Regions from separate parts of the Streptomyces sp. NPDC051738 genome, predicted to be linked through region 1. Evidence: riboswitches for the same ligand, from Rfam matches in the RefSeq annotation. Region 1 holds a riboswitch; the other holds the start of a gene.
The links. A riboswitch is a leader RNA that binds a small molecule or an ion and turns the genes downstream of it on or off. The one in region 1 is predicted to bind glycine.

Region 1 (15,578 bases):
GCGGGCACCAATGCCTTCACCTGCCTTCCGGGGCTACTTCTTGGTCGTGCCGATGTTGAGGTAGTCGTACTGACCGCTGAAGGCCGCCGTGGACACCAGGTTGGTGAAGTTGGCGGGGCGGTACAGCAGGACCTTGAAGTAGGTCAGCGGGACGATCGCCGCCTGGTCCATCGCGCGCTGGTCGATCTGGGCGTACAGGCTGTTGCGCTCGGCCTCGTCCTCGGTGGCGATGGCCTTCTCCAACGTCTCGTTGATCTCCTTGTCGTTGATGTACGAGAGGTTGGTGTTGCCCGAGGCACCGATCGCGTCACCGTGCAGGATCTGCTGGAGGAAGCCGTAGCCGGACGGCCAGTCGGCACCCCACTGCATCATGTGCAGACCGATGTTCTGCTTCTTGTCGAACTCCGGCACACCCGCGTAGTCGGTGAAGTACTTGCCCGACGGGTACTGCTTCAGGCTGGCGTTGATGCCGACCTTCTTCAGCGAGGCGATGATCGCGGTGGCCGCGTCGATCTCCTGCGGGCGGTCGCTGCGCGCCGAGATGTTGGTGGTGATGGTCGACTTGCCGCAGGCCTTCAGCTGCTCCTTGGCCTTGGCCGCGTCGCCCTTGTTGCCGTCGGTCGCGTAGACGTCCGCCTTCTTGTAGCCCGGGATGTCCGGCGGAAGGACGGTGGTGGCGATGTCACCGCGGATCGGGCCGCCCTCGGCGGTCTGCACGGAGACCTTGTCGATGGCGTACTGGACGGCCTTGCGGCACTCGACCTTGTCGAACGGCGCGACCTGGTTGTTGATCGCCATGTAGACCAGGCGGCCACCGTAGGTGTTGTCCGTGTTGGCCTTCAGGGAGGCGTCGTTGACGACCTTCGCCTGCGTCGCGGCCTGGACACCGGTACCACCGAGGTCGATCGCCGTGCCGGCCTGGACGTCCTGGTCGATCGTCTCGGCGTTGACCTTGAGCTTGACGACGATCTTGTCCGGGTACTGCTTGCGCAGCGGGTCCGTCTTCGCGTCCCAGTTCTTGTTGCGGACGAGGACGGCCTGCTTGCCCTCCTCGTAGCTCTCGAACTGGTACGAGCCCGAGGACACGATGCTCTTGATGTAGTCGATGCCCTTGTCCTTGGCCTGGGGCACCGGCGCGGTCTGCGGCGTCGCGACCAGGTAGTCGAACTCCTGGAAGGCGCGGTTCAGCTTGAAGACGACCGTGGTGTCGTCCGGCGTCTCGATGGACTTCAGGCCCTCGGCGCTCTTGTCCTTGTAGGGGCCCTTGTACTTGTCGCCGCCCTCGAGGAACTGCTGGAAGTAGTTCGGGCCGAGGGAGAGCACGTCACGCGCGAAGTTGGAGCGCTCGACGGCGTACTTGACGTCCTTCGAGGTGATCGGCGTGCCGTCCTGGTACTTCAGGCCCGAACGCAGCTTGTACGTCCAGGTCTTGCCGCCGTCGCTCGGCACGCCCGCGCTCGCGGCGAGGTCCGGGACCAGCTCGTTGCCGGCCTCGCCGGCGGCGGGCTTGAAGGTCATCAGCGGGCGGGCGTACAGCCGGCTGAGGTTGTACATGTACGCGTAGTACGTGTTGCCGGGGTCGAAGGAGTCCGGCACGTCCGAGAGTTCGTACGTGACCGTCCCACCCTTCTGGGTGGAGGCGTTGACGACACCCTTGGTCGCTGCGTTGGCCCCAGCCGACTTGTTTCCGTTGTTGTCCGAGTTGTCATCGGCCTTGCTGCAAGCCGAAAGCAGCAAGCTCGCACTGCCGATGGCCGCGATCGCGGCCAGCGCTGACCTTCGCATGATGGTCTGCTTCCCCTCCATTGTTGGAAAACCTGTTGGACTCTCTCCGCGGCCGCAGGTCAGCGGCTGCGCGGGTCGAGAGCGTCACGGAGACCGTCACCGAGCAGATTGAACGCCAGCACGGTCACGAAGATGGCCAGACCAGGCACGATCATGAACTGGGGGTCGACCTGGTAGTAGTCGACCGCCTGGTTGATCATGCCGCCCCAGGACGCCTGCGGGGGCTGGATGCCGACGCCGAGGAAGCTGAGGGACGCCTCGAAGAGGATGTTGGTCGGGATGAGCAGCGTCGAGTAGACGATGATCGGGCCCACCAGGTTCGGCAGCAGCTCCCGGAAGAGGATGTACGGCCCCTTGGCCCCCATCCCCCGGGAGGCGTCGACGAACTCCCGCTCGCGCAGGGCCAGCGTCTGACCCCGCACGATGCGGCCCAGATAAGGCCAGTTGAAGAAGCCGATGACGAAGATCAGCACGCTGATGTGCAGCGGCAGGCCTTCCAGCCCGAAGGCACCGCCCTGCAGGGTGGCGGAGATGGCGATCGCGAACAGCAGGAGAGGGAACGCCAGGAAGGTGTCCATCAGCCGGCTGATGATCGTGTCGACCCGTCCGCCGTAGTAGCCGGCCACGACACCGAGGACGGCGCCGATCGTGTTGGACAGGATCGTGGCGCCGAAGGCGACGACCAGCGAGACCCAGGAGCCCTCCAGGATGCGGGTGGCGATGTCCCGGCCGAACTTCGGCTCCACACCGAGCGGGTGGTCCCAGCTCATGCCGCCGAAGTCACCCTTGGGCAGCGAGGTGTTGGGGTCGATCAGATCCTGGTTGAGGGCGTTGGGGTCCAGGCCGAACATCGCCTGGATGGGGCGGGAGAGGATCGCGAGCAGGATCAGCAGGATCACGACGACCCCGCCGGCGACGGCGACCTTGTCCTTCTTGAAACGGGACCAGGCGATCTGCCCCAGGGAACGACCCTCGATCTGCCCCTTGTCGGCGCCGACGAGTACAGCCTCCGGCTGCACCTCGGCCTGCGCCCCAGTGGTCTCGATCGGTGCGGCCACAGTGACCTGACCCCTCTCGCCGGCGGTAACCGGCCTACACCTGCCGCGGATTACGGCTTTGTCGACTTTCACCCGATCGCGGGATCGACCGATCCCGCGTCTGACTGGGGAGTCTTCAACGTCGCCGCGATCACCCGCCAGGCCTGGCGAAGAAAGTATGCGCAACCGTGATGCAGCACGAGGGTTTCCGTTATCCGAACACCAGATAGTGCCTCCCGGACGGGAGGCAGTTGGGACACAGTGGCCAAATCGCAGACATTCGCGACTATTCGCCGCTATCTACGCGCGAAGAAATGTGGACGTCACGCAGAGACCGCAGCAACGCGCAGGGCACGGGTACGGGTACGGCTCACCCATGACCGGGGAGGCCGTCAGCCGGCCCGTCAGTACGGAGACGGGCCCGGGTAGCCGTACCCGGCCGCCGGGGCCTGGGCCGGGGCGGCCGCGTGGGCCTCACGGTCGTAGAAGGGGCGGGCACTTGCCCGCATCCACATCGCGACCGGATCGCACTCGTCGGACATCGCCACCGTCGAGACGGGCAGCCCGTCCGGGACCGCGCCGATCGACTGCGACATCATCGAGCGCACAGAGTCCACGGCGGGCGGGCTGGTGTCGTACACGTCGAGCCCGATGGCGAGATACGGCGCGCCGAGCGCCGGCTGCACCCAGGCGCGGCGCAGCGAGCGGACGGCCGGGGTGCGGTGGGCGTTCTGTGCGAGCAGGGCGTAGAACTGCGGGATCTCGATGCCGGGCTCCGACAGCCGCAGCGGGCCGGCGGGCTGGCGGTCCAGGCCCGTGGCGATGCGGCGCAGGTCGAGCCAGGGGATGCCGACGCCGCCGCCGGGGGCGTGCGGGTTCAGCCACAGGCCGAAGTGGTCCGGGTAGAGGGTGCGGGCCACGTCGACGCCGTCGACCACCTCGTACGAGCGGTTCCAGCCGCTGGCCGACAGCTCCTGGGCGGAGGTGACGCACGGGGCGTAGCCGTAGCCGTCGACCCCCATGTTTCCGTACTGGGCGTCCGGGGAGCCGGACTGGCCGTGCCACAGGAGCATCCAGACCTGGCCGGTGGACGGGGTCGCGAGCGCGCGCAGGAGGGCCTCGTAGGCGTCGTAGCGCCCGGGCGTCACCTGGCGCAGCATGTGCTCGACGCTGCCGCTGAGGCTCGCGCTCACCTCTGGTACCGCCCCTTCTATGTGTTGCCCCGCATTGAGTGACAGCTTAGGCGCCCAGTAGCTCGGGGCTTGTTCCGCGTGCGCGAGTGCGGGTGCAATTGTGGCTGGTCGCGCCCACGCGGCGGAGCCGCACATGTATACAGCCCCGCGCCCCTTTCAGGGGCGCTGCCCCCCTAGGGACGCTAAAAGTCCCGCTGATAGAAGGGGCGGACCTTCTGGCGCATCCACTCGATCACCGGGTCCTGGGCCACGTCCAGCAGGACCAGGTTGACCGGCCACGGGAGCGGGGTTCGGCCCAGGGTGCGGGCGAGGGCGTCCATGGGGGCGGCGCGCAAGTCGCCCTCCCAGTGGGTGAGTTCGACGCCTATGAACATCACCGGGGCGGCCGTCTCGATGGCGGCCAGGCAGCGGCGGGCTGTCGCGACCACGCCGGTCTGCGCGAACTCGGCCGAGGCGGCGGCGAGGAAGTCGATCGGGTCCTCCTGCCAGTCGGGCTCGTAGAGCTTGACGCGACCGCCGGAGGTGAGGCCGTCCAGCGGGGTGCGCCCCTGGCGGCAGAGCTCGGCGACCGCCGTCGGGGGCAGGGGGACGCCGACCACGCCGTCGGGGTTCACGGCGATGCCCACCTGCGGGGGCAGGCCGCGGGCGAACTCGACGGCGGGGGCGATGGTGTACGCCATGTGGGAGCCGGCGACCTGGCGGAACTGCTCCTCGGAGCTGAAGACCGGGACGTACACCTGTCCCTCGATCTGCACGGTGGGCAGGTCCAGCGGGCCGCTGTGCGGGCCGCCGCCGTTGGGCAGGGGCACCCAGACGAAGCTGCGGCCCAGCACCTCGATGATCCGTCCGCCCGCCGACGGCAGGCCGAGGGAGGCCGAGAGCACCTCCTCCAGCTCGTTGCCGGGCCAGCCGCCGTGCGGGTGGAGGTGCGGGTGTGCCGGGAAGTCCGCGGGGAGATCCGCTGGGAAGTCCATCTGAATGACCGCCTGCTGTGAACCACGTCTGTGGCTCAGAAGGCTATCCGGTGTCCGGCCCGAGCAGGTCTACGGCCGCTCAGCCCGTGAACCCGATCCGGCGCAGGACGTCCGCCGCCGAGCGGTCGACCAGCACCGCCGAGCCGCACCCCTGGGGCAGGTCACCCTTCTCCACCGAGCGCAGCAGCCGGGCGGCGGCACTGCGGTGGCGCAGGAAGGCATACCGGGAGACACCGCGACCGCGCTCGCGCTGGCCCTCCAGGGCCGTGTGCGGGGTGACGTCGAGCAGGAGCAGGTGCAGGGCGCCGCCCCGGCGGCGGGCCGCGCGGGCCAGCCAGCCGCGCACCCAGGCCTGCGTACCGCAGTCGTGCACGACGACGCCCGCGCCGGAGCGCAGGGCGCGGCGCAGTCCGGCGTAGTGCGCGAGGCGGACCAGGGGGCGGTAGACGGCGTAGGGGAGGAAGCCGGGCATGAGGGCTTCCCAGCGGTCCCGGGTGTCCTGGGAGTCGATACGGACGCCCTGCACGGTCCGCTTCATCAGCGTGGACTTGCCGCTGCCGGGCAGACCGGTGACCACCACGAGGTCCTGGGGGCCGAAGAGCAGGGCGTGCGGGCTGCGGCCGGAGCGCTCGCGCAGATCGCGGACCACGGGCGCGGGGCACGTGGCGCGGGCTTCGACAACGGGGGCAGCGGGCTGCTTGGGCAGCGCGAGGCCCGAGGTCGTGGCGTACGCCGTGGTGCGGTTCACCGTCATCGTCCTCCTCCGGGGGTCAGGAGTCCCTATCCCCACTGAGCGTAAAGAGAAGGTAATGGATGATCTCTCGCATTTTCGTTCGCTTCCTGCCACAAGCTGGTTACAGACTCGGCCTGCCGAAGACGGGCCCGCCGTGCAATGATGTGCCCGCCAACTGCATACCGGCCGCTTGAATCCGCGCGGGAGAGTCCCCAGCAGTCCACCGCTGGGGCGCCGAAGGAGCAAGTCCCTCCCTTGAATCTCTCAGGCCCCGTTACCGCGCGGGCGAGGCACATCTGAAAAGCGGGCCGCTGGTTCCAGTGGCCCCACCCAAGGTGCAAGCCGTGTCCTCCAGGGATCACGGCGAACCTCTCAGGTTCCGATGACAGATGGGGAGGAACGACCTCGCCCTTGATGTCTTGCCCTGGGAGACGACCGACCGATGAGCAGCACAGGAGAACTCCGTCACACCGCGCTCGATGCCCTGCATCGCTCGCTCGGCGCGACGATGACCGACTTCGCCGGCTGGGACATGCCGCTTCGCTACGGCTCCGAGCGCGACGAGCACCTTGCCGTACGCACCAAGGCCGGCCTGTTCGACCTCTCGCACATGGGCGAGATCACGGTGACGGGACCCCAGGCGGCCGAGCTGCTGAACCACGCCCTCGTCGGCAACATCGCCTCCGTCGGTGTCGGCCGCGCCCGCTACACCATGATCTGCCGGGCCGACGGCGGCATCCTCGACGACCTGATCGTCTACCGGCTCGCCGAGACCGAGTACATGATCGTCGCCAACGCCTCCAACGCCCAGGTCGTGCTGGACGCGCTGACCGAGCGCGCCGCCGGCTTCGACGCCGAGGTCCGTGACGACCGGGACGCCTACGCGCTGCTCGCCGTCCAGGGCCCCGAGTCGCCCGGCATCCTGAAGTCCCTCACCGACGCCGACCTCGACGGTCTGAAGTACTACGCCGGCCTGCCCGGCACCGTCGCCGGCGTCCCCGCCCTCATCGCGCGCACCGGCTACACCGGCGAGGACGGCTTCGAGCTGTTCGTGAAGCCGGAGCACGCCGTCGAGCTGTGGCAGGCGCTGACCAAGGCGGGCGAGGGCGTCGGCCTGGTCCCCTGCGGCCTGTCCTGCCGGGACACGCTGCGCCTCGAGGCGGGCATGCCGCTGTACGGCCACGAGCTGTCGACCTCCCTCACCCCCTTCGACGCCGGGCTCGGCCGGGTGGTGAAGTTCGAGAAGGAGGGCGACTTCGTCGGGCGCGCGGCGCTCGCCGAGGCCGCCGACCGCGCCTCGCAGAACCCGCCGCGCGTCCTGGTCGGCCTGGTCGCCGAAGGGCGTCGCGTCCCGCGGGCCGGGTACCCGGTCGTCGCCGGCGGCGAGGTCATCGGCGAGGTCACCTCCGGTGCGCCCTCCCCCACGCTGGGCAAGCCCATCGCGATGGCCTACGTCGACGCGGCGCACTCGGCGCCGGGCACGGCCGGGGTCGGCGTGGACATCCGCGGCAGTCATGAGCCGTACGAGGTCGTGGCGCTGCCGTTCTACAAGCGCCAGAAGTAACAGTGGATGCGGCGGATCCAGCGCCGAAAAGTACACACTGACAGCGGCGACCGCGTGACCCTGCGCACATTTCCGCTGCTCACGCACGTTTCCAGCAGTCCCCCATTCATCACCACTCCCGCGCGTACAGGAGAATTCAGGCCATGAGCAACCCCCAGCAGCTGCGCTACAGCAAGGAGCACGAGTGGCTGTCGACCGCCGAGGACGGCGTCTCGACGGTCGGCATCACCGAGTTCGCGGCGAACGCGCTCGGCGATGTCGTCTACGCCCAGCTCCCCGAGGTCGGCACGACCGTGACCGCGGGTGACACCTGCGGCGAGCTGGAGTCGACCAAGTCGGTGTCCGACCTGTACTCCCCGGTCACCGGCGAGGTCACCGAGATCAACGAGGACGTGGTGAACGACCCGGCCCTGGTGAACTCCGCGCCCTTCGAGGGCGGCTGGCTGTTCAAGGTACGCATCACGGAGGAGCCGGCCGACCTGCTCTCCGCCGACGAGTACGTCGCCCACACCGCCGGCTGAGGAGTCGTAGCCCCTTATGTCTGACAAGTCGCTTCTGAACACGCCCCTGCATGAGCTCGACCCGGCGATCGCCGCCGCGCTCGACGCCGAGCTGGAGCGCCAGCAGTCCACTCTCGAGATGATCGCCTCCGAGAACTTCGCGCCGGTCGCGGTCATGGAGGCGCAGGGCTCGGTCGCCACGAACAAGTACGCCGAGGGCTACCCGGGCCGCCGTTACTACGGCGGCTGCGAGCACGTCGACGTAGCCGAGCAGATCGCCATCGACCGGGTCAAGGAGCTGTTCGGCGCCGAGTACGCCAACGTCCAGCCCCACTCCGGCGCCTCCGCGAACCAGGCCGCCCTGTTCGCCCTCGCCCAGCCCGGCGACACCATCCTGGGCCTGGACCTCGCCCACGGCGGCCACCTCACCCACGGCATGCGGCTGAACTTCTCCGGCAAGCAGTTCAACGTGGTCGCCTACCACGTCGACACCGCCACCGGCCTGGTCGACATGGCCGAACTGGAGAAGCTCGCCAAGGAACACCGGCCCAAGGTGATCATCGCCGGCTGGTCCGCCTACCCGCGCCAGCTCGACTTCGCCGAGTTCCGCCGCATCGCCGACGAGGTCGACGCCTACCTGTGGGTCGACATGGCGCACTTCGCCGGACTGGTCGCGGCCGGGCTGCACCCCAACCCGGTCGAGCACGCGGACGTGGTCACCTCCACCACCCACAAGACCCTCGGCGGCCCGCGCGGCGGCATCATCCTCGCCAAGCAGGCCTTCGCGAAGAAGCTGAACTCGTCCGTCTTCCCCGGCTTCCAGGGTGGTCCGCTGGAGCATGTGATCGCGGCGAAGGCGGTCTCCTTCAAGGTCGCCGCCAGCGAGGAGTTCAAGGAGCGCCAGCACCGCACGGTCGAGGGCGCCCGGATCCTCGCCGAGCGCCTGACGGCCGCCGATGCCCGCGAGGCCGGCGTGAACGTGCTGTCCGGCGGCACGGACGTGCACTTGATCCTGGTCGACCTGCGCGAGTCCGAGCTGGACGGGCAGCAGGCCGAGGACCGCCTCCACGAGGTCGGCATCACGGTCAACCGCAACGCGGTCCCGAACGACCCGCGCCCGCCGATGGTGACGTCGGGCCTGCGCATCGGCACCCCGGCCCTGGCCACCCGCGGCTTCACCGCCGATGACTTCACCGAGGTCGCCGACGTCATCGCCGAGACGCTGAAGCCGGCCTACGACGCGCACGCGCTCAAGGCCCGGGTCAAGGCGCTCGCGGACAAGCACCCGCTGTACCCCGGTCTGAACAAGTAGTTCCTTTTTGTGGGGTGTCCCGCACACTGGTCAGTGAGCGGGCGGGGCACCCCGCAGAAACTTTCTGCACCACCCCGTATTGAGGAGTCCCCGTGGCCATCTCGGTCTTCGACCTGTTCTCGGTCGGCATCGGTCCGTCGAGTTCCCACACGGTCGGCCCGATGCGAGCGGCTCGTATGTTCGCCCGTCGACTGCGGGGCGAGGACCTGGTGCCCTCCGTCGCGTCGGTACGGTCCGAGCTGTACGGCTCGCTCGGCGCGACCGGTCATGGCCATGGCACGCCCAAGGCGGTGCTGCTGGGTCTGGAGGGCGCTTCGCCGCGGACGGTGGACGTGGAGACGGCGGACGAGCGGGTCGAGGCGATCAAGTCGTCGGGCCGGCTCCGGCTGCTCGGCGAGCACGAGATCGCGTTCTCCTTCGACGACGACATGGTCCTGCACCGTCGTAAGGCACTCCCCTACCACGCGAACGGCATGACGCTGTGGGCGTACGACGCCTCCGGTAGGGAGCTGCTGTCGAAGACGTACTACTCGGTGGGCGGCGGCTTCGTCGTCGACGAGGAGGCGGTCGGCGCGGATCGCATCAAGCTCGACGACACGGTGCTGAAGTATCCCTTCCGCACCGGCGACGAGCTGCTGCGTCTGACGAAGGAGACCGGCCTGTCGATCTCCTCGCTGATGCTGGAGAACGAGCGGGCCTGGCGCACCGAGGGGGAGATCCGCGCGGGCCTGCTGGAGATATGGCGGGTCATGCGGGAGTGCGTGTCGCGGGGGATGTCGCGGGAGGGCATCCTGCCCGGCGGCCTCAAGGTCCGCCGCCGTGCCGCGGTCTCCGCCCGCCAACTCCGCGCGGAGGGCGACCCGTTGGCCCACGCGATGGAGTGGATCACGCTCTACGCGATGGCCGTGAACGAGGAGAACGCCGCCGGCGGTCGGGTCGTCACCGCCCCCACGAACGGCGCGGCGGGCATCATCCCCGCCGTCCTGCACTACTACATCAACTTCGTGCCGGGCGCCGACGAGGACGGCGTGGTCCGCTTCCTGCTCGCCGCCGGCGCCATCGGCATGCTCTTCAAGGAGAACGCCTCCATCTCCGGCGCCGAGGTCGGCTGCCAGGGCGAGGTCGGCTCCGCCTGCTCCATGGCCGCCGGCGCGCTGGCCGAGGTCCTCGGCGGCAGTCCCGAACAGGTCGAGAACGCCGCCGAGATCGGCATGGAACACAACCTCGGCCTCACCTGCGACCCGGTCGGCGGCCTGGTCCAGATCCCCTGCATCGAGCGCAACGGCATGGCCGCGGTGAAGGCGGTCACGGCGGCGAAGATGGCGATGCGCGGGGACGGTTCGCACAAGGTGTCCCTGGACAAGGTCATCAAGACCATGAAGGACACGGGCGCGGACATGAGCGTGAAGTACAAGGAGACGGCGCGGGGCGGGCTGGCGGTCAACATCATCGAGTGCTGAGCGGCACACCGTCCGAGCTGGACGGTCCGGTTCCGTCAGTAGAAGGAGTAGGCGAGCCAGTCCTCCTCCAGCGGTTCCTCGTCGAGGGACTCCAGGAAGCACACGACCGTACGGTCTCCCGATTCCCAGCTTTCGGGATCGGGCACGACCTTGTCCCACATGAGGGCGTCCTCCTCCTCGACCGTCCAGTTCTCCGCGACGTCCGAGTAGGCCTCGTAGCACAGCGTCTCGGCTTCCTCATCGACCCAGTCTCCGCCCGGGTACTCGTAGCTGTCCTCAAGTTCCGTGACGGCCAAGGTCTGCATGTCGTGTTGGCCATCACAAGGAACGATCAGCACAAAGGCGTTGCTCTCCGTCGCGTCGACACAGTCTCCGACGGATAGGTCGTCGACGTATGTCTCCTCGGGCTCGGTCTCTGGCTCGGTCTCAGGTTCAGGCTCGGGCTCGCTCGGACTGGTGTCGTCCGGAGGGGTCGGCTCGTCGACCGTCGTCTCGATGCCAATCCCGCTGACGTCGCCGGTGGGCCCGTCGTCGTCGCTCTGGGTGAACAGCGCGGCGCCCGTCGAGATGCCCGCCACGGCGACCAGCAGGGCAGCGGCCCGTAGCCACGCATGTCTGCGCCGGGGCGGTTGGACGGGCTCCGAGAAGTCGCCGGGCGAGGCGGTGGACGGTGTGTACGGCAGCTGTTCGCCGGGCCAGGGCCGGTAGGGCGGCTCCGGATCCGGCGGTTCCCCCTGACCGGGGACGTCGGGCGATCCCATGCAGCCATCGTGCACAGCGGGCGGGTCCCGTCCACCTCAAATGCCCAATAAATCATGACTAATTATTTAGTACTCCCCTATCAAGATTCTTTTTCTATATGCCTTTCTTCAGGTATTCCGCACCCCTACGGTGGTGCCGCATCCGCTCGGGGGCGGAACGTACACCGGCCGTGTCGACGACCGGTGCGGGCCGGGAGGTGAGCTGTGTCTTTGGGGGAATTGGCGCGCTGCGCAGCGGACGCGTCGGATTTGACGGCGCTGCTGACACGGCATCAGCCCGACGGGCCGGAAGCCGAACCCGCCGTCCGCGAAGCGCACCGCCGCGCGCTGGAGGCGCTGCGCAGGGCCGAGGAGAGCGCCCGGGCACCGTTCAGCATCGGCCTGGTCGGTGAGATGAGTGCCGGCAAGTCCCTGCTCCTCGGGCTGCTGTTGGGGCTGCCCGAACTCCTCCCGGTGGGCGAGGAGGCGGTGACCGGGAACGTCACCCTGATCCACGCCAGGGCGGCGTCCTCGGAGACGGGCGAGTCGTACGAGTCCGCCGTCCGCGTGGAGTACTTCAGCCAGGCGCAGACGCTCGACTACCTGCGCCACCTCAGGAACGAGCTGGCGGACCAGGCCCAGAGCGGTCTGCCCGCACAAGTCGTGGACCAGTTACGGCAGTTGCCGATCCGCGAGCCCGACTGCGGTGAGCTGCTGCGCTTCCGGGACACGTATCTGACCGGCACTCTGGCCCAGTCGCTAGCGGGAGTGCTCCAGGAACTCGCCTCCCTGGACCAGGCGTTGAGGCGGATGCACGAATCCGGTCTCCCGCTGCTGGGGCAGAGCGCGGAACTCGACGAGGAGCTCGCGCGCGCCGCAGTCGTCCTGCCGGGAGCGGACACGGAGCGCGGGGCCGATCCCCGCGGCCGGCACCGTCCGCGGGACGGCGCACCCGCAGGCCCCGGCCTCGGAGCGTCGCTCACCACGGGCCTGCTGCGCGCCACGCTCCCCCTGATCCGCAGGGTCGTCCGGGAGGTACGGGTGGCCCCGTCCGTCTGGGACCTCGGTGAGTTTCCCGGAGCGGAGCTGCGTTTCCTCGACTTTCCGGGGCTCAACAGCGACTTCAGTGCCGTGCGGGACCAGTACGTGTGCGGTGCGGAACTGCACTCGGTCCACAGCCTGCTGATGCTGCTCAACGCCGGCGGCGGCGCCAAGGACACACCGCAGCGCATCTTCCGGATGTGGCGTGCGGCGCAGCGAGCGGACTCCATGGAGGACACCGTCATCGCGCTGATCAGCCGGTTCCACGATCTGCGCGTCGCCGATCCGGTGCTCGAGTCCTACGCGCGTGACACCCAACCGCTCACCAGGGAGGAGCTGCTGCGCGGCATGCCGGTCCTGCGGGACCTGCTCGCGAGCGCCGAGCGCCTGGTGACCCCACCTCATCCGACTCCGACTTCCATGGGGCCGGCCGACCGTGTCCTGCTCACCTCGGCCATGCGGGCGCTGAGCGCCGACGGCCGGCACGAACGGGTGAGCAAGGTGTTCCGCGACAAGTGCGATCTCGACTTCCAGCTGCCGAAAGCAGACGTACGCGCGGCGATCTGGCGCGAGATCGGGCGGCGGCTCAGCACCGACGCCCTGAGCGGCGGCCTGGACCGGATGCTCGCGGACTTCGCGGACGACGGGGGCCTGGCCCGGCTGCGCCGGCGTCTGGGCGACCATGTGGCCCGGCACGGTGCCGCACTGCGCCTGGACCAGTTCACCGAACGCCGCGAGGACGTCGTCGAGGCGCTGCGTGAGCTGCAGACGGCCCTGGAGGCGTCGGGCGGCCGCAGTCGGGTGGACCACCGCTCCGACACGGCGGTGAGCCAGCGCCTCACCGTGCTGTCGGCCGTGTGGACGGACGTGCGGGACCGCTCCGCCGTCGAACTCCTCGACGCCCACCGGTTGTACTCGCGGCGGACCAGGGGCGGTCCCGGTCCGAGTCTCTTCACGGAGCTGGAGCGGGACACCGCCGAGCGTGTCTACACCTGGCCGTCCTGGAACCGGCTGTTGGACACGGTGCATGAGGAGCGGGTGGACGCGCGTCGGCTCCGGGGCGACCACCGGGTGCCCGTGCGGACGGACGAGTTCTTCCCGGAGTTCCGGGACGCGTGCCGCGAGGTCGAGGCGGCCGGTTCGGCACGGCTGCTGGCGGCGGTGGAGACCTGGCTGCTCGGGTATCAGCAGCGGGTCGTGGAAGCCGCGCGCGAACTGGCGACGGTGGTCACGCCCGACGCCTACGAGCTGCTGCGCTCCTCGGCCGAGGGTGAGCGGCTCGCCGCCCGTCTCCCCCGCGCCGCGTCCCTGCAATGGCTGCGCGACGAGGCGGAGAAGGCGCTGCGCGACACGGACCCGGGGGAACCGCAGGTGGACGACGATCAGGTGCGCCAGCGCTTCCCGCTGCGTACCGGGCACATCCTGCCCTGGCATCCGGACAACCTCGCCGGTTCCGGCGCGGACGCCTCTTCGGGGCACCAGACCACCATCGCGCGCCACCGGCGGGAGATGACGGCGATGGTTCTCCATCAGGCCCTGGCGGGGCTCGCCCGTCGACAGCGGCTGGTGGCCGCCCATCTGTGGAGCCAGGCCGACGCCTTCATCCACGACCTGCGCGCGCCCGCGCTGACCGGTGCGCTGGTCACCGCTGTCGCCGGGGGCAAGGAGAGCGAACGCGGACTCGCGGGCCTCGCCGAGCAACTGAGCCTGCGCGCCGCGAACTCGGCCTACTCCTGGAAGCCCGCCGACTGGGATACGGCGGCCAACCCCTGGGATTCCGGCGGGCCGTTCGGTGGACAGCCCTTCGGCCAAGGGCCCTATGACGGGGGAACCGCGCCATGAGCCTGCAGACGCTGCTTCTGGGTACGGACCGGGCCGGCGCCGTCGAGCTGCGTCCCGACGCGCAGGGTTGGTACACGCTGCCCACGGTCCGGCTGGTGCCCATGGATGCGGGCACCGGTCCCGTGTGGGTGGAGTACTTCACCTGCCGGGCCGAGGGGCTGCCGCCGTCCGCGCGGGACTGGGCCGCGCGCATGGCCGACGCCTGGCAGGGCGCCGATCCACGCGGCCGCCGTATCGAGGGGACGTACGACATACGGCCGGCCCCCGTCCCGCATCCGGGCTTCGTGGACGCGCACGGGAACACGACGCTGCGGCTGGTGGTCGACGTGGAGTACTTCCACATCGATCCGCTGACCGGCCGCGAGGTACGCGGCATCCCCTTCCGCAGCGGCGCCCACTGCGCCGTGTCCTTCCTCTCCCCCGCCGCGCCGCCGCCCGACGTGCCGACGGCCGCGCAGCCGACGCCGACCCTCGCCACGGCCGTCCCCGGGGCCCCGCTCCCCGCCGCCGGGCCGGCCGCCGCGGCCGTACGGTCGCGAAGCCGCGTTCCCGACAGGGACGACGAGTACCTGGGGCACGCGGCGATCGACTACGGCACCTGCAACTCCACGGTGACCTTGTACGACGGTCAGTTCAAGGTGCGCGAGCCGTTCTCCCCGGCCCGGGTGGCGCGGCTGCGCGCGGGAGTCCTGAAGCATGTGCTGGGCGAGCCGTATCCGGACCTCGTCAGGGGCGAGTGGGAGTCCGTGCTGGCCCTGGCCCAGGCCGGCATGAGCGACGGCGGGACGGCCGACCCCCGGTCCCCGGCCGAGCTCGTCGGGGCGGAGGCCGGGACCGCAGGGCTGTTCCGGCTGTGCCTGCTCCTGGAGCAGCGGCTCCCGGACTGCTCCCAACTGCTGCGCGCCGAGCTCGCGACGCGCCTGCACCGCTGCTACGACGCCGCGTTCGACGTACCGCCCCTGGAACAGATGCGGCTGTTCCCGGTGGAGCTGGGCGACGGTACGGCGGAGGTGTCCAGCCGGCTGGAGGTGCTGTCCACCGACCCGCTCACCGTGCGCCTCGGAGAGCCCGAGCGGTTGCCCGCCGCCATGACGCCGGCGGGCGGCGTCGCACAGGAGCCGCCGGCCTTCGTGCGCGGACTCAAGCTGCAGCTCGGCAGGGAACGCGTCCTGGACGAAGTGCCCGGGCGTCCGCCGCCCACCTCGGACATGCTCATCCGGTCCGCGTTGGAATACCTGGTCGACCGCGCCGACCGCTACATCTCCCGGCAGGACCCCGGCCGCCTCGGCTCGGGCCGGCTCAACGACCTGGTCGTGACCTACCCGACGGTCGCGACCCCGGACGTGCGGCGCGCCCTGAAGTCGCTGGTGTCGGAGGGGCTCGGGGTCAGCCGGGTG
Region 2 (15,578 bases), on a different contig from region 1:
CATCGTGATCGCCGTACTGGGCCTCGTCGTGGGAGTCGTGGCCGGCCTGTTGGTCCGGCCCGAGGTTCCGGCGGTCGTCGAGCCTTATCTGCCGATCGCCGTCGTGGCGGCGCTGGACGCCGTCTTCGGGGGTCTGCGGGCCATGCTCGACGGCATCTTCGACGACAAGGTCTTCGTCGTGTCGTTTCTGTCCAACGTGGTCGTGGCCGCGCTGATCGTGTTCCTGGGCGACAAGTTGGGTGTGGGCGCCCAGCTTTCCACGGGTGTCGTCGTGGTGCTCGGCATCCGGATCTTCTCGAACGCCGCGGCCATTCGCCGGCACGTGTTCCGGGCGTGAGGCCGATGAGCAACCACGACGAGACACCCGAGAACAGGCTGCGCAAGGAACTGCCCGAGGAGGTTCCTGCGGTCGGCGCTGCCGAGGCCGCGGAGGCTCCCGAGGAGCAGCAGAGCGGGCTGACCGGGCGGCAGCGGCTGGTGCAGGGGCTGTGGCCGCCGAGGGTCACCCGGGCCCAACTCATCGTCGCCCTGCTGCTGTTCGGCCTCGGCTTCGGCCTGGCCGTCCAGGTCGCGTCCAACAGCGACGGTGACAGCGCACTGCGGGGCGCACGTCAGGAAGATCTCGTTCGCATTCTCGATGAACTGGACGACCGTACTCAGCGTCTTGAGGACGAGAAGCAAGGTCTTGAAAAGCAGCGCGACGAGCTGGAGAACAGCTCGAACCAGGCCGAGGAGGCCCGCAAGCAGACGGTCGAGAAGGAAAGGCAACTCGGCATTCTGGCGGGCACGGTGGCCGCGCAGGGACCAGGCATCACGTTGACCATCGACGACACGAAGGGGACGGTCGAAGCGGACATGCTGCTCGACGCGATCCAGGAGCTGCGCGCGGCCGGCGCTGAGGCGATCCAGGTGAACGGCGTACGCGTTGTCGCCGGAACCTATCTGACGGATTCCGGCAACAGCGTGAGCGTCGACGGGAACAAGATCAACGCTCCCTATCGTTTCAAGGTCATCGGCAAGCCGCAGGACCTGGAACCGGCGCTCAACATCCCTGGAGGCGTGGTGCAGACTCTCGAGAAGGAGCAGGCCACCGTGACCATCGAGCGGTCGGACAAGATCGTCGTGGACGCCTTGCGAGCTGCGAAGCGGCCTGACTACGCTCGGTCGTCCTCCCAGTGAACCGGCGGTGCATGGCGGACGTCCGGCGAGGGCATGAGGTTGCGGGGGGTCGACGCACCGAATGGGTGGTGCGTGGTGGAAACTGTCTGGTGGAGACGGACGTTGTGAAGATGTCCGGGTCGGCCAGTGTGAGCAGTCAGGGTTCGTCCTGCCCCACGGGCGGGTCTGTTTCGGTCAAGGGGAATCGCCCGTGAAGTTGTTTGCGAAGTTGTTCGGCAAGAGCGCGCGAGAGGGTAACGACAACGCGACCGCTCGTCATCGCGCACAGGGGGACGAGGAAGGGCAGCGTCCCCTCTTCAGGGACCAGGTGCCTGGTCCGGGCGGCGACATTTCCGGAGGTCAAAGCGCGCCGTCAGTTGACCCTGGCCAGTCCGGCGACATAGGTTTCGGGCAACCGTCAACCTCAAGTACGGGTGGAGGGTTTTCCCCGATGTCGGCCCTGGTGTGTACGAGGTGCGGTAACCGCAACGCGGAGAACAGCCGCTTCTGTTCCAACTGCGGCGCTCCGCTGCGGGCCGGTGCGACGCCCGAGCGCCCGTCCGAGACGACCTCCACGATCTCCATCTCCGGCCTTGAGGCTTACGACGCCGAGGTCACCGGCCAGACGCAGATCCCGGCGCTGTCCCCCGAGGCACAGGCGGCTGTCGACGCGCTGCCGCTGGGCTCCGCGCTGCTGGTGGTGCGTCGCGGGCCGAACTCGGGCAGCCGTTTCCTCCTGGACAGCGATTTGACTACGGCTGGTCGGCACCCGCAGAGCGACATCTTCCTGGACGACGTGACGGTCTCGCGTCGCCACGTGGAGTTCCGTCGCGCCCAGGACGGCTCGTTCACGGTGGCCGATGTCGGCAGCCTGAACGGCACCTACGTCAACCGCGAGCGGATCGACCAGGTCGCTCTGAACAACGGCGACGAGGTGCAGATCGGCAAGTATCGGCTGGTCTTCTACGCGAGCCAGCGGGGCTACTGACCCTCCCCCGGAGTCCATCCGGGGAGACCCAGGGAAGGTCCATGCTGAAAACACCGAGCGGCGGTGCCCGGCCCGGCGCCGCCGCCACGGACAGTCGGCTGATGAGCATCGGCACGGTCCTGAACGTGCTGCGCGAGGAGTTCCCTGACATCACCATCTCCAAGATCCGCTTTCTGGAGTCGGAGGGTCTTGTCGAGCCGCAGCGGACCCCCTCGGGGTACCGCAAGTTCAGCGCGCAGGACGTCGAGCGCCTCGGCCATGTCCTGCGGATGCAGCGGGACCACTATCTGCCGCTCAAGGTGATCCGCGAGCATCTGGACGCCATGGAGCGCGGTGAAGCCGCCCCCCTGCCGGCACTGTGCCGCCAGCGGGACGGCGAAACCGTGCTGGAGCCCGTCGAGGGGCCCGCGGTGGCCCGGGTGGGGCGCGCCGAGCTGCTCGTGGCTGCCGGGATCGGTGAGCAGGAGCTTGAGGAGTGGGAGTCGTACGGCCTGATCGCTCCGTTGCCGGGCGGGGCGTACAAGGCGGAGGCGGTGACCGTGGCCTCCCTCGTCGCCGAGCTGGGGCGGTTCGGGATCGAGCCGAGGCATCTGCGGGTGATGAAGGCGGCGGCCGACCGTGAGGCCGGGCTCGTGGACCAGGTCGTGGCACCCCTCAGGCGCCACCGCAACCCGCAGACCAGGGCACACGCGGAGGCCCGTGCGAAGGAGCTGGCGGGGCTGACGGTGAAGCTGCATGCCGCGCTCGTGCAGACCGCGCTCGGGGTGCAGCTGCCCTGAGCCGGGCATACCCGGGATCGGCCGGATCGGCCAGCCGTTCTCGGCCCGACTACCCAAACGTCCCGAGCACGGCCTAGGGTTGCTGTGTGAACGAGCTCGATGTCGTAGGTGTCCGGGTGGAAATGCCCTCCAACCAACCGATCGTGCTCCTGCGCGAAGTGGGAGGCGACCGCTACCTCCCCATCTGGATCGGGCCGGGGGAGGCGACGGCGATCGCCTTCGCCCAGCAGGGCATGGCCCCCGCGCGACCGCTGACCCACGACCTGTTCAAGGACGTGCTGGAGGCCGTCGGTCAGGAGCTCACCGAAGTACGCATCACGGATCTGCGTGAGGGCGTCTTCTACGCCGAGCTGGTCTTCGCCAGCGGTGTCGAGGTGAGCGCCCGCCCATCGGATGCCATAGCGCTGGCCCTGCGCACCGGAACGCCGATCTACGGCAGCGACGGGGTGCTCGACGATGCCGGCATCGCGATTCCGGACGAGCAGGAGGACGAGGTGGAGAAGTTCCGCGAGTTCCTCGACCAGATCTCGCCCGAGGACTTCGGCACCAGCAGTCAGTGAGGCGGCGTGGGCTGTCTGCGGCTCGTGGTCCGTGAACGGGTGGCCCGCAGTCGGTTGCGGCTCAAATGCCGGCATTTGCCTGCGGCGAGTGAGAGCGTCCCGCGGCCTCGTTCGAGCGCATTCGGCTAGCCTTTCCCCGCGGTGGGGTGCGGGAAACCACTCCTAGGGTGATTATCACTCGGCGTGCCGAGTGTGGCGATCGTTGACGCACCCCTGGTGACTGCCTACCGTCGAGAAGGCAGGTCAAGGACGGAGGTCGGCGTGAGAAGCAGCGGCGACGGTGCGGGTGGGGGCGCTTCCGGGCCCAGTCTCGGGGCGAGGACGAGCGGACCGTACCCGCTTCAGGGCAGCGCGACCGATCACGCTCCGCAGCGACCGACGGCCGTGCCGAGCAGCGGCGGAGGGGCGGCGTCCATGGAGTCCGAGGAGATCGGCTACCGCGGTCCGACGGCGTGTGCGGCCGCCGGTATCACCTACCGGCAGCTCGACTACTGGGCGCGCACCGGCCTGGTCGAGCCGAGCGTGCGGCCCGCGTACGGGTCGGGGACACAGCGGCTGTACAGCTTCCGGGACGTCGTCGTCCTGAAGATCGTCAAGCGGTTCCTCGACACCGGTGTGTCGCTGCAGAACATCCGGACCGCCGTGCAGCATCTGCGGGAGCGGGGCTTTCGTGATCTGGAGCGCATGACGCTGATGAGCGACGGTGCGACGGTGTACGAGTGCACCTCGCCGGACGAGGTTCATGCGCTGCTCCAGGGTGGGCAGGGGATCTTCGGGATCGCCGTGGGTGTGGTGTGGCGGGACGTCGAGAGTGCCTTGTCGCAGTTGCACGGGGAGCGCATCGACACCGGGGAGACGTTGGTCGGGCACAACCCCGCCGATGAGCTGGCTCGGCGGCGTAATCGGGCTGTCTGAGCAGTCTGAGTGGCCGTCGCAGCGCGGTCGTAGCGGGGCATTGTCAGTGGCGTGAGGCAGCATCGGAGATGTGAGAAACGCGCCCACGATCCTGCATCTCGACATGGATGCCTTCTACGCCTCGGTGGAGCAGGCATCCAAGCCGAGCCTGCGCGGGAAGGCCGTGATCGTCGGTGGGATCGGGCCGCGTGGAGTCGTTGCCACCGCGTCCTATGAGGCTCGGGTCTTCGGGGTGCACTCGGCGATGCCCACGGCCCAGGCGCGTCGGCTGGCGCCGAATGCCGCGTATCTCGTCCCGCGCTTCGCGGTCTACCGGGAGATCAGCGAGCTGGTGATGGGACTGCTGGGGGAGCTGTCGCCGCTGGTGGAGCCGCTGAGCCTGGACGAGGCGTTCGTGGACCTGGACGCCGGGGGAGTGGCCTGGGACGAGCGGTCGGCGCGGCTGGTGGGGACGAAGCTGCGCGGCGACATACGGGCGGTCACGGGGCTTGCGGGGTCGGTGGGGCTGGCCGGGTCCAAGATGCTGGCGAAGATCGCCTCGGAGCAGGCCAAGCCCGATGGGCTGGTGCTGATCGAGCCCGGGACCGAGAGGGCGCTGCTCGGGCCGATGTCCGTGCGGACGTTGCCGGGGGTGGGGCCGGCGACGGGGGACCATCTGCGGCGGGCCGGGATCCACACGGTCGACGAGATCGCCGAGGCGGGGGAGGACGAGCTCGTACGGCTGCTGGGCAACGCCCATGGTCGTGCCCTGTATGCCATGGCGCTGGCGCATGACGATCGGCCTGTGGTGGCGGAGCGGGAGGCCAAGTCGGTCTCCGTCGAGGACACGTATGACGTGGACATCCATGATCGGGTCCGGGTCGGGCTTGAGGTGCAGCGGCTGGCCGACCGTTGTGTGCGGCGGTTGCGGGGGGCCGGGTTGTCCGGGCGGACGATCGTGCTGAAGGTGCGGCGGTACGACTTCTCCACCCTGACGCGGTCCGAGACGTTGCGGGGGCCTACGGATGATCCGGCGGTGGTGCGGGAGGCTGCGGCGCGGTTGCTGGATGCCGTGGACACGACGGGGGGTGTGCGGCTGCTGGGGGTCGGGGTGAGTGGGTTGGCCGACTACACGCAGGAGGATCTGTTCGCGCAGGCGGCGGGGGAGCGGGTGGAGCTCGCCGAGGAGGAGGGGGATCAGGGGGAGCCTGCGGAGGAGCGGGAAGTCGTGCCTGTTGAGCGGCGGTGGGTTGCCGGGCATGACGTGCGGCACGTCGAGTATGGGCATGGGTGGGTACAGGGGAGTGGGCTAGGGCGGGTGACTGTGCGGTTCGAGACGCCTGGGTCGGAGCCGGGGCGGGTGCGGACGTTTCGGGTGGACGATCCGGGGTTGGAGTCGGCCGAGCCGTTGCCGCTGGTGGCGCGAAGACCTGGGGGTTCGGGAACGGGGGGCGGGGAGGGGGACTCGGGGGTGGCGTCTGCGGTTCCGGGCGGCTAGGGGGCGGGTTGGCTGGGGGTGTGGGGTGGCGGAGGGCCTGGGGAGCTTGGCTGCCGAGCCGGGCCGGGGTTGTGGTTGCGCTGGAGGTGGGGACGCTCGTCCGCGCTTGCGTGGTGCCGCCTGCGCCCACCCGTGCCGCCCCAGCGGCACGACTGCCCGCAGGCTGGGTGGGTTCCGTGCCAGCGGCATGGCTGTCCGCAGGCTGGGTGGCGGGGACCCGGGGGCTGTGCGTGCTTGGGTGGGTTCCGCCCTGGCGGTGTGGCTGCCCGCAGGTTGGGTGGGTTCCGTCCTGGCGGCGTGGCTGTCCGCGGGCTGGGTGGGCTTGGGTCCCGTGGGCTGTGCGGGGCAGGCCGGTGGCTGGGGTGGGTGTGGCCTCAGGTGCGTGAGGAAGGGCTTAGGAACTGCAGCGGGTCGTTGGGGATGGAGCGCGTTGTAGGAGGGTGAGATAGGCATGCCGTAAGAGCGGCTGTGGGGAGGGAACGGAGTGTCGTGGGGGTGGGGCACGTGTGTCGTGGGCGCTGTTGTGGAGTGAGCAGGCGTGCCGCCGCAGGCGCTGTTATGGGGTGGGGCTGGAGTGCCGTGATGGTGGTTGTGGGGTGAGGTAGGCGTTTGGTGGGGGCTGCTGTGGGGTGAAGCAGACGTTTCGTCGGGGCTGATGTGGGGTGGGTCAGGTGTCCTCTGTGCCTGCCAGCTTGCCGAAGTCTCGGTCTGGGATGGGGGGCGGAGGTGCCACGTTCAGGCCGTAGTGGTGGTAGAGCTGGAGTTCCTGTTCGGGGGAGAGGTGGCGGCCTACGCCGAAGTCGGGGGCGTCCTTGATCAGGGCTCGGTCGAAGGGGACGTGGAGGGTGCCCTCTACGAGTTCGCTGGGCTCCAGGGGGACGAAGGCGTCCCGGGAGAACAGGCCGGTGCGTATCGCCGCCCATTCCGGCACTCCGGTCGCGTCGTCGAGGTAGACCTCGTCGATGGTGCCGATCTTGGTGCCGTCACGGTCGAAGGCCTTGCGGCCGATCAGATTGCGCGGATCGATGTCGGTCTGCACGGGCCCTCCACTTGGTCGCAACTCATCCGTAAGCACTACGAAAGGGCACATTGGTGAGTGCGGCCACTCGAAGGTTCGTGCGTTGACCTCGCTGGTAGTCTTGCTAGCGGCTGCTGACCCCGTGCGGGAGAGTCCTCCGGACACCATCGGAGGCGCCGAAGGAGCAAATCCTCCCCGGAATCTCTCAGGCACACGTACCGCACGGACGAGGTCACTCTGGAAAGCAGGGCGGGTGTCGATGGCCTCCGCTCTCACCGACGGTGAAAGCCGGGAGCCCTCGGGTGGCCCGGTGAAGCTCTCAGGTTGAGATGACAGAGGGGGAGGCCGTCCGGGTACCCGTGCCGTGGTGCCCCTCGAAGGTCGTGTCAGACCAGGAGGCCTCCGCAATGACCGCCCATCGCATTCCGCTCTCCGAGCTCGAGCAGGGTATTCCCTTCGAGCAGCGTCACATCGGTCCCGATCATGAGGCTCGGGCCAAGATGCTTGCCCATGTCGGGTACGGCTCGCTGGACGAGCTCACCGCCGCCGCGGTGCCGGATGTGATCAAGAACGCCGACTCCCTCGATCTGCCGGGGGCGCGTACCGAGGCCGAGGTGCTGGCCGAGCTGCGGTCGCTCGCCGACCGCAATCAGGTGCTGGACTCGATGATCGGGCTCGGGTACTACGGGACGTTCACTCCGCCGGTCATTCTGCGGAATGTCATGGAGAATCCCGCCTGGTACACCGCCTATACGCCGTACCAGCCCGAGATCTCGCAGGGGCGGCTCGAAGCCCTGCTGAACTTCCAGACCATGGTCGCCGATCTCACCGGGCTGCCGACGTCAGGCGCCTCGCTGCTCGACGAGGGCACGGCGGCCGCCGAGGCCATGGCCCTGTCCCGGCGCATGGGAAAGAACAAGAAGGGTCTGTTCCTGATCGACGCGGACGTCCTTCCGCAGACCATCGCCGTGATCGAGACCCGCGCCGAGCCGACGGGTGTGGAGGTCGTGGTCGCCGACCTCAGCGAGGGAATCCCCGCCGAGATCGCCAGGCGTGAGATCAACGGCGTGCTCCTCCAGTACCCGGGCGCCTCCGGTGTCGTACGGGACATCAAGCCCGTCATCGAGCAGGCTCACGAGCTCGGTGCCCTCGTCTCCGTCGCCGCCGACCTGCTCGCGCTCACCCTGCTGAAGTCCCCTGGTGAGCTCGGGGCGGACATCGCGATCGGGACGACGCAGCGGTTCGGTGTGCCGATGGGCTTCGGTGGGCCGCACGCCGGCTACATGGCCGTGCACGAGAAGTTCGCGCGCAGCCTGCCCGGTCGGCTCGTGGGCGTGTCCGTGGACGCCGACGGGAACAAGGCGTACCGGCTGGCCCTGCAGACGCGTGAGCAGCACATTCGCCGGGAGAAGGCGACCAGCAACATCTGTACCGCTCAGGTGCTGCTCGCCGTGATGGCCGGGATGTATGCCGTCTACCACGGGCCCGAGGGGCTGAAGGGCATCGCTCTGCGGACCCATCGGTATGCCGCCGTCCTCGCCGCGGGGCTCGCGGCGGGTGGGGTCGAGGTGGTGCATGGCGCCTACTTCGACACGCTGACCGTGCGGGTGCCCGCGAAGGCCGCCGAGGTCGTCGCCGCCGCCCGGCAGAACGGCGTCAACCTGCGTCTCGTCGATGCCGACCAGGTGTCCATCGCCTGCGACGAGACCACCACGCGGGCCCAACTGGGCGCCGTATGGACGGCGTTCGGGGTCGAGGGGGACATCGAGGCGCTGGACGCGGCGGCCGAGGACGGTCTTCAGGGTGGGCTGCTGCGCGGGGACGAGTACCTCACGCACCCCGTCTTCCACCAGAACCGCTCCGAGACGGCCATGCTGCGCTACCTGCGCCGGCTCGCCGACCGTGACTACGCGCTCGACCGCGGCATGATCCCGCTGGGCTCCTGCACGATGAAGCTCAACGCGACGACCGAGATGGAACCGGTCACCTGGCCGGAGTTCGGGCAGCTGCACCCCTTCGCGCCCGCCGAGCAGGCGCAGGGCTATCTGACGCTCATCCGCGAGCTGGAGGAACGTCTCGCCGAGGTCACCGGCTACGACAACGTGTCGCTCCAGCCCAACGCCGGGTCGCAGGGCGAGCTGGCCGGGCTGCTCGCCGTACGCGGGTACCACCGGGCCAACGGGGACGAGCAGCGGACCGTGTGTCTGATTCCGTCGTCCGCGCATGGGACCAATGCCGCCAGTGCCGTCATGGCCGGCATGAAGGTCGTCGTCGTGAAGACCGCCGAGGACGGCGAGATCGACGTCGAGGACCTGCGGGCGAAGATCGAGCAGTACCGCGACGAGCTGTCGGTGCTGATGATCACGTACCCGTCGACGCACGGTGTGTTCGAGGAGCATGTCGCCGACATCTGCGCGCAGGTGCACGACGCGGGCGGGCAGGTGTACGTCGACGGCGCCAACCTCAACGCCCTTGTGGGGCTTGCCAAGCCGGGGCACTTCGGCGGTGACGTGTCCCACCTGAACCTGCACAAGACGTTCTGCATTCCGCACGGTGGCGGCGGTCCGGGCGTCGGGCCCGTCGCCGTGCGGGCGCACCTGGCGCCGTATCTGCCGAACCACCCGCTGCAGCCCGCCGCCGGGCCCGAGACGGGAGTCGGGCCGATCTCGGCCGCGCCCTGGGGCTCCGCCGGGATCCTGCCGATCTCGTGGGCGTACGTCCGGCTCATGGGCGGCGAGGGACTCAAGCGGGCCACGCAGGTGGCGGTGCTGTCCGCCAACTACGTCGCCAAACGGCTGGAGCCGCACTACCCGGTGCTCTACAACGGGCCGGGCGGGCTGGTCGCGCACGAGTGCATCATCGATCTGCGGCCGCTGACCAAGGCGACCGGGGTGAGCGTCGACGACGTGGCCAAGCGGCTCATCGACTACGGCTTCCACGCGCCGACGATGTCGTTCCCGGTGGCCGGGACGCTGATGATCGAGCCGACCGAGTCCGAGGACCTGGCCGAACTCGACCGGTTCTGCGAGGCGATGATCGCCATCCGCGCGGAGATCGAGAAGGTCGGGTCGGGCGAGTGGCCCGCCGACGACAACCCGCTGCGCAACGCCCCGCACACCGCGGGCGCGCTGGGCGGGGAGTGGGAGCACGCGTACGGCCGTGACGAGGCCGTGTTCCCGGCCGGGGTGTCGGCCACCGAGAAGTACTGGCCGCCGGTGCGCCGGATCGACCAGGCCTTCGGTGACCGGAACCTGGTCTGCTCCTGCCCGCCGCTGGATGCGTACGAGGACTGACGTTCACGGGTTCGTACCCGTACCGACGCAGCTGAACTTAGGGCTCCGCCCCGGCCGTCCATGGCCGGGGCGGAGCCCTTGTGCGTCACGTCGTCGTCAGTGCGACCTCCGTCGCCTTGACCAGCGCGACCACGGGGACGCCGGGGGACAGGGCGAGGTCGGTGGTGGCGTCCTTGGTGATGGCCGCGGTCAGGTCGGCGCCGTCCACGGCGATCTTGACCGAGGCCATCGCGCCGCCCGTGGCGAGGCCGGTGATCGTGCCGGGGAGCTGGTTGCGGATGGACAGGCCCTTGACCGGGGCGGTGGCGAGGGAGATCTCCGTGGCCTTCACGAGGGCGTTCACGGCGGTGCCCGCGGTCAGGCCGAGGTCCTCGACGGCCTCCAGGGTGACCGCCGCGGTGAGGTCCTGGCCGCCGGCGAGGCGGACCTTGACCGTTGCCATGACCTCGCCGGGGGTGATGGCGGTGACGGTGCCGGGGAGCTGATTGCGGATGCTCAGGCTCATGGGGGACGCCTCGCAGACGGTAGGGGCTTGTGGCGGCTTGGGCTAGCGATTCCTACCGTAGTGCCCGCTGTTGTCCGGTTACGTGCGGTCGATGTGGACGTTCGTCGACTTCACGCGGGCGGTGGCCTCCATGCCCACCTCCAGGCCCAGCTCCTCGACCGCCTCGCGGGTGAGGAGGGAGACCAGCCGGTGCGGGCCGGCCTGGATCTCGACCTGGGCCGCCACGTCGCCGAGTTTGATCGCGGTGACGATGCCGGGGAAGGCGTTGCGGACGGACGTGTACGACGTCTCCTCCTCGCCACTGCCGGACTTGGCGAGTTCGACCGAGAACGCGGCGAGGTCCGTGCCGTCGATGAGGCGCCGTCCGGCCTCGTCGCGGTGGGTGGCCACCCGGCCCGCGTCCGCCCAGCGGCGGGCGGTGTCGGGGCTCACGCCCAGCAGTCGCGCCGCCTGGCCGATCGTGTAGGAGTGCATGCCGGTCACGATAGGGGGCATCGCTGGGAACCCTGGGCAGGGGGTTGGCCGTTGGGTATAACGCGATATGGCGTTAGTGGGGTCGATGGCGTGTGATCGGGGTGAGGGTATGTCGGCTGAGCCGTCGCGGACGGGGCTGCGGGCTTCGGACGTGGACCGGGACCGCGTGGTGGACGTGCTGAACGCCGCGGCGGGTGACGGCCGGCTGAGCATGGAGGAGCTGGACGAGCGGGTGACCGCCGCCCTTTCCGCCCGCACCTTGGGTGAGTTGGCCGCGCTGAGGGCGGATCTGTCGCCGGTGCCGGGCGGAGTCGAGGCCAAGGATGTCGTCCGTATCGAGCAGCAGGGCGGCTCGTTCGTGCGGGGTGAGGGGTGGGTGGTGCCGCGGCGGCTGGAGATCAAGTCGTCCTGGGGTGACGTGACCCTCGACTTCACGCACGCGGTGATAGCCGACGGGACCTTGCGCATCGACCTCGACATGCAGGGCGGCACCTTGAGGCTGGTCACCCGGCCTGGCGTCGTGGTGGACACCGACTCCTTGGCCGTCGAATACGCCAAGATCAAGGCGCGTCCTGCCGGTGACGCCGGTGTGCCGGTCGTGCTGCGGGTCGAGATCGCGGGGCGGAAGGCGTACGGGCGGGTCGTGGTGGGGCCCGCTCGGCGTACGCCGTTCAGCAGATCTCGGGCGGCGTGGGTGTTGGGCTGAGTGGATCTCGGATGCCTTGGATCTCGGACGGCGTGAGTCTCGGGCTCAGTGGGTCCCGGGCGCCGTGAGTATCGGGCTCAGCAGATCCCCGATGCCCTGCTCGACGGGCTCAGTAGATCCCCGACTCCCGGAGCACCGCCCGAGCCGTCGCGTCGTCGATCTGGTGCCGCAGCTTCTCCAGTACGTCCGTGCCTTCCCGTAGCGTCCCGCGCTCCCGCGAGCGGCGTATCCCGTTGTCGAGCTCGTGCCACAGCAGCGGGTTGGCGATCAGGGTGCGAGGGTCGAGTTCCAGGCGGCGGCCGTCGGTGTCGCGCAGGATCAGGTGTGCGGAGAGATCGCCGTACTGCCGTAGGGCCACCAGGGCGTCCGTCCGTACCCGCTGCCGTCGTACGAGCCCCTGGACCGCCAGCCATCCCGGGCCGGCGGTGACGCGTTGAGGGAGCAGGATCGTGAAGAGCGCGGCCGTCATCGCCAGCCAGAGCAGGGTGCGGGAGGGTGTCAGGGTGTCCGCGTCCCAGTCGACCAACAGGGTCATGGCGAAGAAGGTCAGGGTGCAGCCCATGGCGAACCGCACGCTGCCTGGCCAGTGGCGGTCGCCGGTCGGGGCCGGACGCGGTCGTCTGCCATGCACACGATCGACGGTAGGTGGCCGGGGCGCCCGAGTGACCGCCCGTGACGGTGTTCTGACGCCTTACGAGTCATCGTTGACGCGATCCTGATGGCCGCAGGCGTTTCAGCCGGTGTGCACCCGTGGTCGCCGGGCCGGCTCGGGCTCGGCCTCGCGCAGCACCTCGCGGGTGACCGGGGCGACCTCGCCCTGGCCGAAGAGGAAGAAGCGCAGGAAGTTGGTGAAGGGGTTGCCCTCGGTCCACTCGAAGTACATGTGCGGGATGCAACCGGTCGTGTCACGGACGTGCAGGAGCAGCGCGGCCAGGGCGTTGGGGATGGAGGCGGACTCCAGAGTGAGGACGCGGTAGCGGTTGTGCATGACCTCGCCGCGTACCGTCAGGCCCGCCTCGAACTCCGACGGGTCGGTGACCGTCACCTCGACGAAGACGAAGTCCTCCTGGCCCGGGATGTCGTTGTCGGTGCGGATCTGCTCGACCTTGTCGCGGTACTCGGCCTTGTCCCGACGGTCCGGCTCGTTGGCGATGAACCGGATCTTGCGGCTGGCTATGTCCCGGACGAAACGTTCCGCCATGGGGTCGAGCGTCACGCTGGTCACGCGGAGCTCGAAGGCGCGCAGCAGCCGCGAGAGGAGGGAGATGAGGATGATGCCCGCGATGAAGCAGGCGCCGATCTTCACACCGTCGGGGCGCTCGATGACGTTCACGACGGTCGTGTAGAGGAACACCGCCGAGATGACCGCGAAGCCGATGAACCACTTGCGCTGGCCGGCCTCGCGGGCGGCGATGGTCACGGCGATCGCGGCGGAGCTGATCAGGACCAGCACGCCCGTGGCGTAGGCGCCGCCCTGGGCGTCGACATCGGCGTCGAAGATCCAGGTCACCAGGAAGGCGACCAGCGTGAAGACGATGACCATGGGGCGCACCGCGCGCGCCCAGTGCGGGGCCATGCCGTAGCGGGGCAGATAGCGCGGCATCAGGTTGAGCAGGCCGGCCATGGCGGAGGCGCCGGCGAACCACAGGATGGCGATTGTCGAGGCGTCGTAGACCGTGCCGAAGACGTTGCCGAGGTACTCGTGGGCGAGGAACGCGAGTGCGCGGCCGTTGGCCTCGCCGCCCGACTCGAACTCCTTCTCCGGGATCAGCAGGGTGGTGATGAAGCTCGTCGCGATCAGGAAGCAGCTCATGATCAGGGCGGCGGTGGTGAGGAGCTTCTTGGTGTCCCGGATGCGGCCCTTGGGGTCCTCCTCGGTCTCGCCCGGGTCGCCCTTGACGTGGGGCATCACGGCGACGCCGGTCTCGAAGCCGGAGAGGCCGAGCGCGAGCTTGGGGAAGACGATGAGGGCGACGCCGATCATGACGAAGACGTTGCCGTGCTCGGCGGTGAGGGCGTTGGACCAGTCGGTGACCACGTGTCCCTCGGTGGCGACGTGGTACAGGCCGACGGCCACGACGACCGCGTTCAGCGCGAGATAGCCCGCGACCAGGGCGACGGCGACGCCGATCGCCTCCAGGAAGCCCTTGAGGAACACGGCGCCCAGCAGTGCCACCAGGATCAGGGTGATCACCAACTGCTTGTCGTGCAGGGCGCTTTCCAGGTGCGGGTTCTCGACCAGGTGGGTCGAGGCGTCCGCCGCCGACAGGGTGATGGTGATCAGGAAGTCCGTGGCCGCGAAGCCGAGCAGCGTCAGGACGAAGAGCTTGCCCTTCCAGAACGTCAGGAGTCGCTCCAGCATCGCGATCGAGCCCTGGCCGTGCGGGCTCTCCTCGGCCACCCGCCGGTACACGGGCAGGGCGCCGGCCAGGGTGACGATCACCAGCACGATGGTGGCGATGGGGGACAGCAGGCCGGCCGCGAGGGCCGCGATGCCCGGCTGGTAACCGAGGGTCGAGAAGTAGTCGACGCCGGTGAGGCACATGACGCGGTACCAGGGCTGGCCCTTGTGCTCCAGCTTGGACTCGGTCGGCTCCGCCTGGCGGCCATGGCCCTTGCCCATGTCGGACAGGCCCTCCAGCATCCAGGCGCGCAGGCGACTGGGCGGAGGGTGTTCGGTCGTGGCCATCGGCGTGCTCCTGATGTGCGGACGCCACCATGTGCGGTTGCGGGACGGCGTCGGATTCCGGCCATCACGCGGACGGCGGCACCAGCGTATGCGGAGAGTGACGCCCGGGCCCACGGATGATCGGCAGGGCGGCGTCAAGCTTCCGTTAAGACTGGCTCTGTCCGCGGTGGGCGTGCATCAAGAGTTCAGCTCACGGACTCGTAGGGCGGGGGTTGGGCTGTATGTGGGGGTGCCAGGGGGTGGAGTGGGGGCGGACACGCAGCGTCAGGGCTCATGCGCTGGCCCCGGCCCCGGCCCCGCACGCTGGCGCACGGACGTCGGCGGTGGGACGGCGGCACGGTCCCGTGAGGTCACTGACGCCCGTGGCCTTCTCGGCGGCCGATAGGGAATCCAGTCGCGCTCCGTGCCCGGACGGCCCTGCTCAGCAAGGTATTTGTGGGACTCATACGGCCTGGTGGTGTGTCGCGTCAATCCGCGTCAAACCGGCCTGAGCGCACGTCAGAAGCACGTCAACGGAGGCCGTTCATGGCTGGATCGCGACCACGACCGAGGTGACGCCGGAGGTGTGGGCCGCCTCCGCGAGAACGTAGGCCGCGTACGGCGTCACCAGCGCGATCACCGTCTCCAGGACCGGGTCCTCGGTGCGCCGCCGGATCAGCGCGACCACGGCCGCGACCGCCGCGCCGATGACCGTGCCGCCGCCCGCGAGGACGGCGAACTCCGAGCCCGCCGCACTCCAGTCGGCGGCCGCCGACGCCACGGCCACACCTACGGCGACACGGAACAGCACCAGCGAGGTCGCGTCGTTGAACAGGCTCTCCGCCTGCACCAGGACCTGCACCTTGGGCGGCAGTGCCAGCCGACGGCCCAGTGCTGTGACCGCCACGGGGTCGGTGCTGGCCAGGACCGCACCGAACACCAGGGCCAGCTGCCAGGACAGCGGCGTGATCGCCGACGCGACCGCGCCGACCGCCGCCGCCGACGCCAGCACCAGGCCCACCGCGAGGACGCCGACG

Region 2: it holds a riboswitch for glycine, as region 1 does, so the genes downstream of both, gcvP (aminomethyl-transferring glycine dehydrogenase) here and gcvT (glycine cleavage system aminomethyltransferase GcvT) in region 1, are expected to answer to the same signal.

What each region holds. Positions count from the first base shown of each region.
Region 1 is NZ_JBITCM010000008.1:51,953-67,530, reverse strand. It holds gene ACIA8X_RS20080 (ABC transporter substrate-binding protein) at 34-1,806, opposite strand; gene ACIA8X_RS20075 (ABC transporter permease) at 1,845-2,843, opposite strand; gene ACIA8X_RS20070 (enhanced serine sensitivity protein SseB C-terminal domain-containing protein) at 3,227-3,982, opposite strand; gene ACIA8X_RS20065 (enhanced serine sensitivity protein SseB) at 4,198-4,989, opposite strand; gene ACIA8X_RS20060 (AAA family ATPase) at 5,069-5,743, opposite strand; glycine riboswitch at 5,914-6,012, shown strand; gene gcvT (glycine cleavage system aminomethyltransferase GcvT) at 6,165-7,286, shown strand; gene gcvH (glycine cleavage system protein GcvH) at 7,430-7,807, shown strand; gene glyA (serine hydroxymethyltransferase) at 7,824-9,098, shown strand; gene ACIA8X_RS20040 (L-serine ammonia-lyase) at 9,191-10,558, shown strand; gene ACIA8X_RS20035 (septum formation family protein) at 10,594-11,319, opposite strand; gene ACIA8X_RS20030 (dynamin family protein) at 11,569-14,181, shown strand; gene ACIA8X_RS20025 (hypothetical protein) at 14,178-15,578, shown strand, end outside.
Region 2 is NZ_JBITCM010000032.1:4,419-19,996, forward strand. It holds gene ACIA8X_RS43575 (DUF881 domain-containing protein) at 1-8, shown strand, start outside; gene ACIA8X_RS43580 (small basic family protein) at 5-337, shown strand; gene ACIA8X_RS43585 (DUF881 domain-containing protein) at 343-1,179, shown strand; gene ACIA8X_RS43590 (FHA domain-containing protein) at 1,241-2,146, shown strand; gene ACIA8X_RS43595 (MerR family transcriptional regulator) at 2,188-2,925, shown strand; gene ACIA8X_RS43600 (bifunctional nuclease family protein) at 3,012-3,485, shown strand; gene ACIA8X_RS43605 (MerR family transcriptional regulator) at 3,747-4,400, shown strand; gene ACIA8X_RS43610 (DNA polymerase IV) at 4,471-5,877, shown strand; gene ACIA8X_RS43615 (PRC-barrel domain-containing protein) at 6,545-6,916, opposite strand; glycine riboswitch at 7,031-7,126, shown strand; gene gcvP (aminomethyl-transferring glycine dehydrogenase) at 7,303-10,188, shown strand; gene ACIA8X_RS43625 (molybdopterin-binding protein) at 10,274-10,693, opposite strand; gene ACIA8X_RS43630 (molybdopterin-binding protein) at 10,772-11,167, opposite strand; gene ACIA8X_RS43635 (DUF1707 domain-containing protein) at 11,277-11,873, shown strand; gene ACIA8X_RS43640 (hypothetical protein) at 11,983-12,504, opposite strand; gene ACIA8X_RS43645 (amino acid transporter) at 12,607-14,562, opposite strand; partial or broken gene ACIA8X_RS43650 (cation:proton antiporter) at 15,098-15,578, opposite strand, start outside.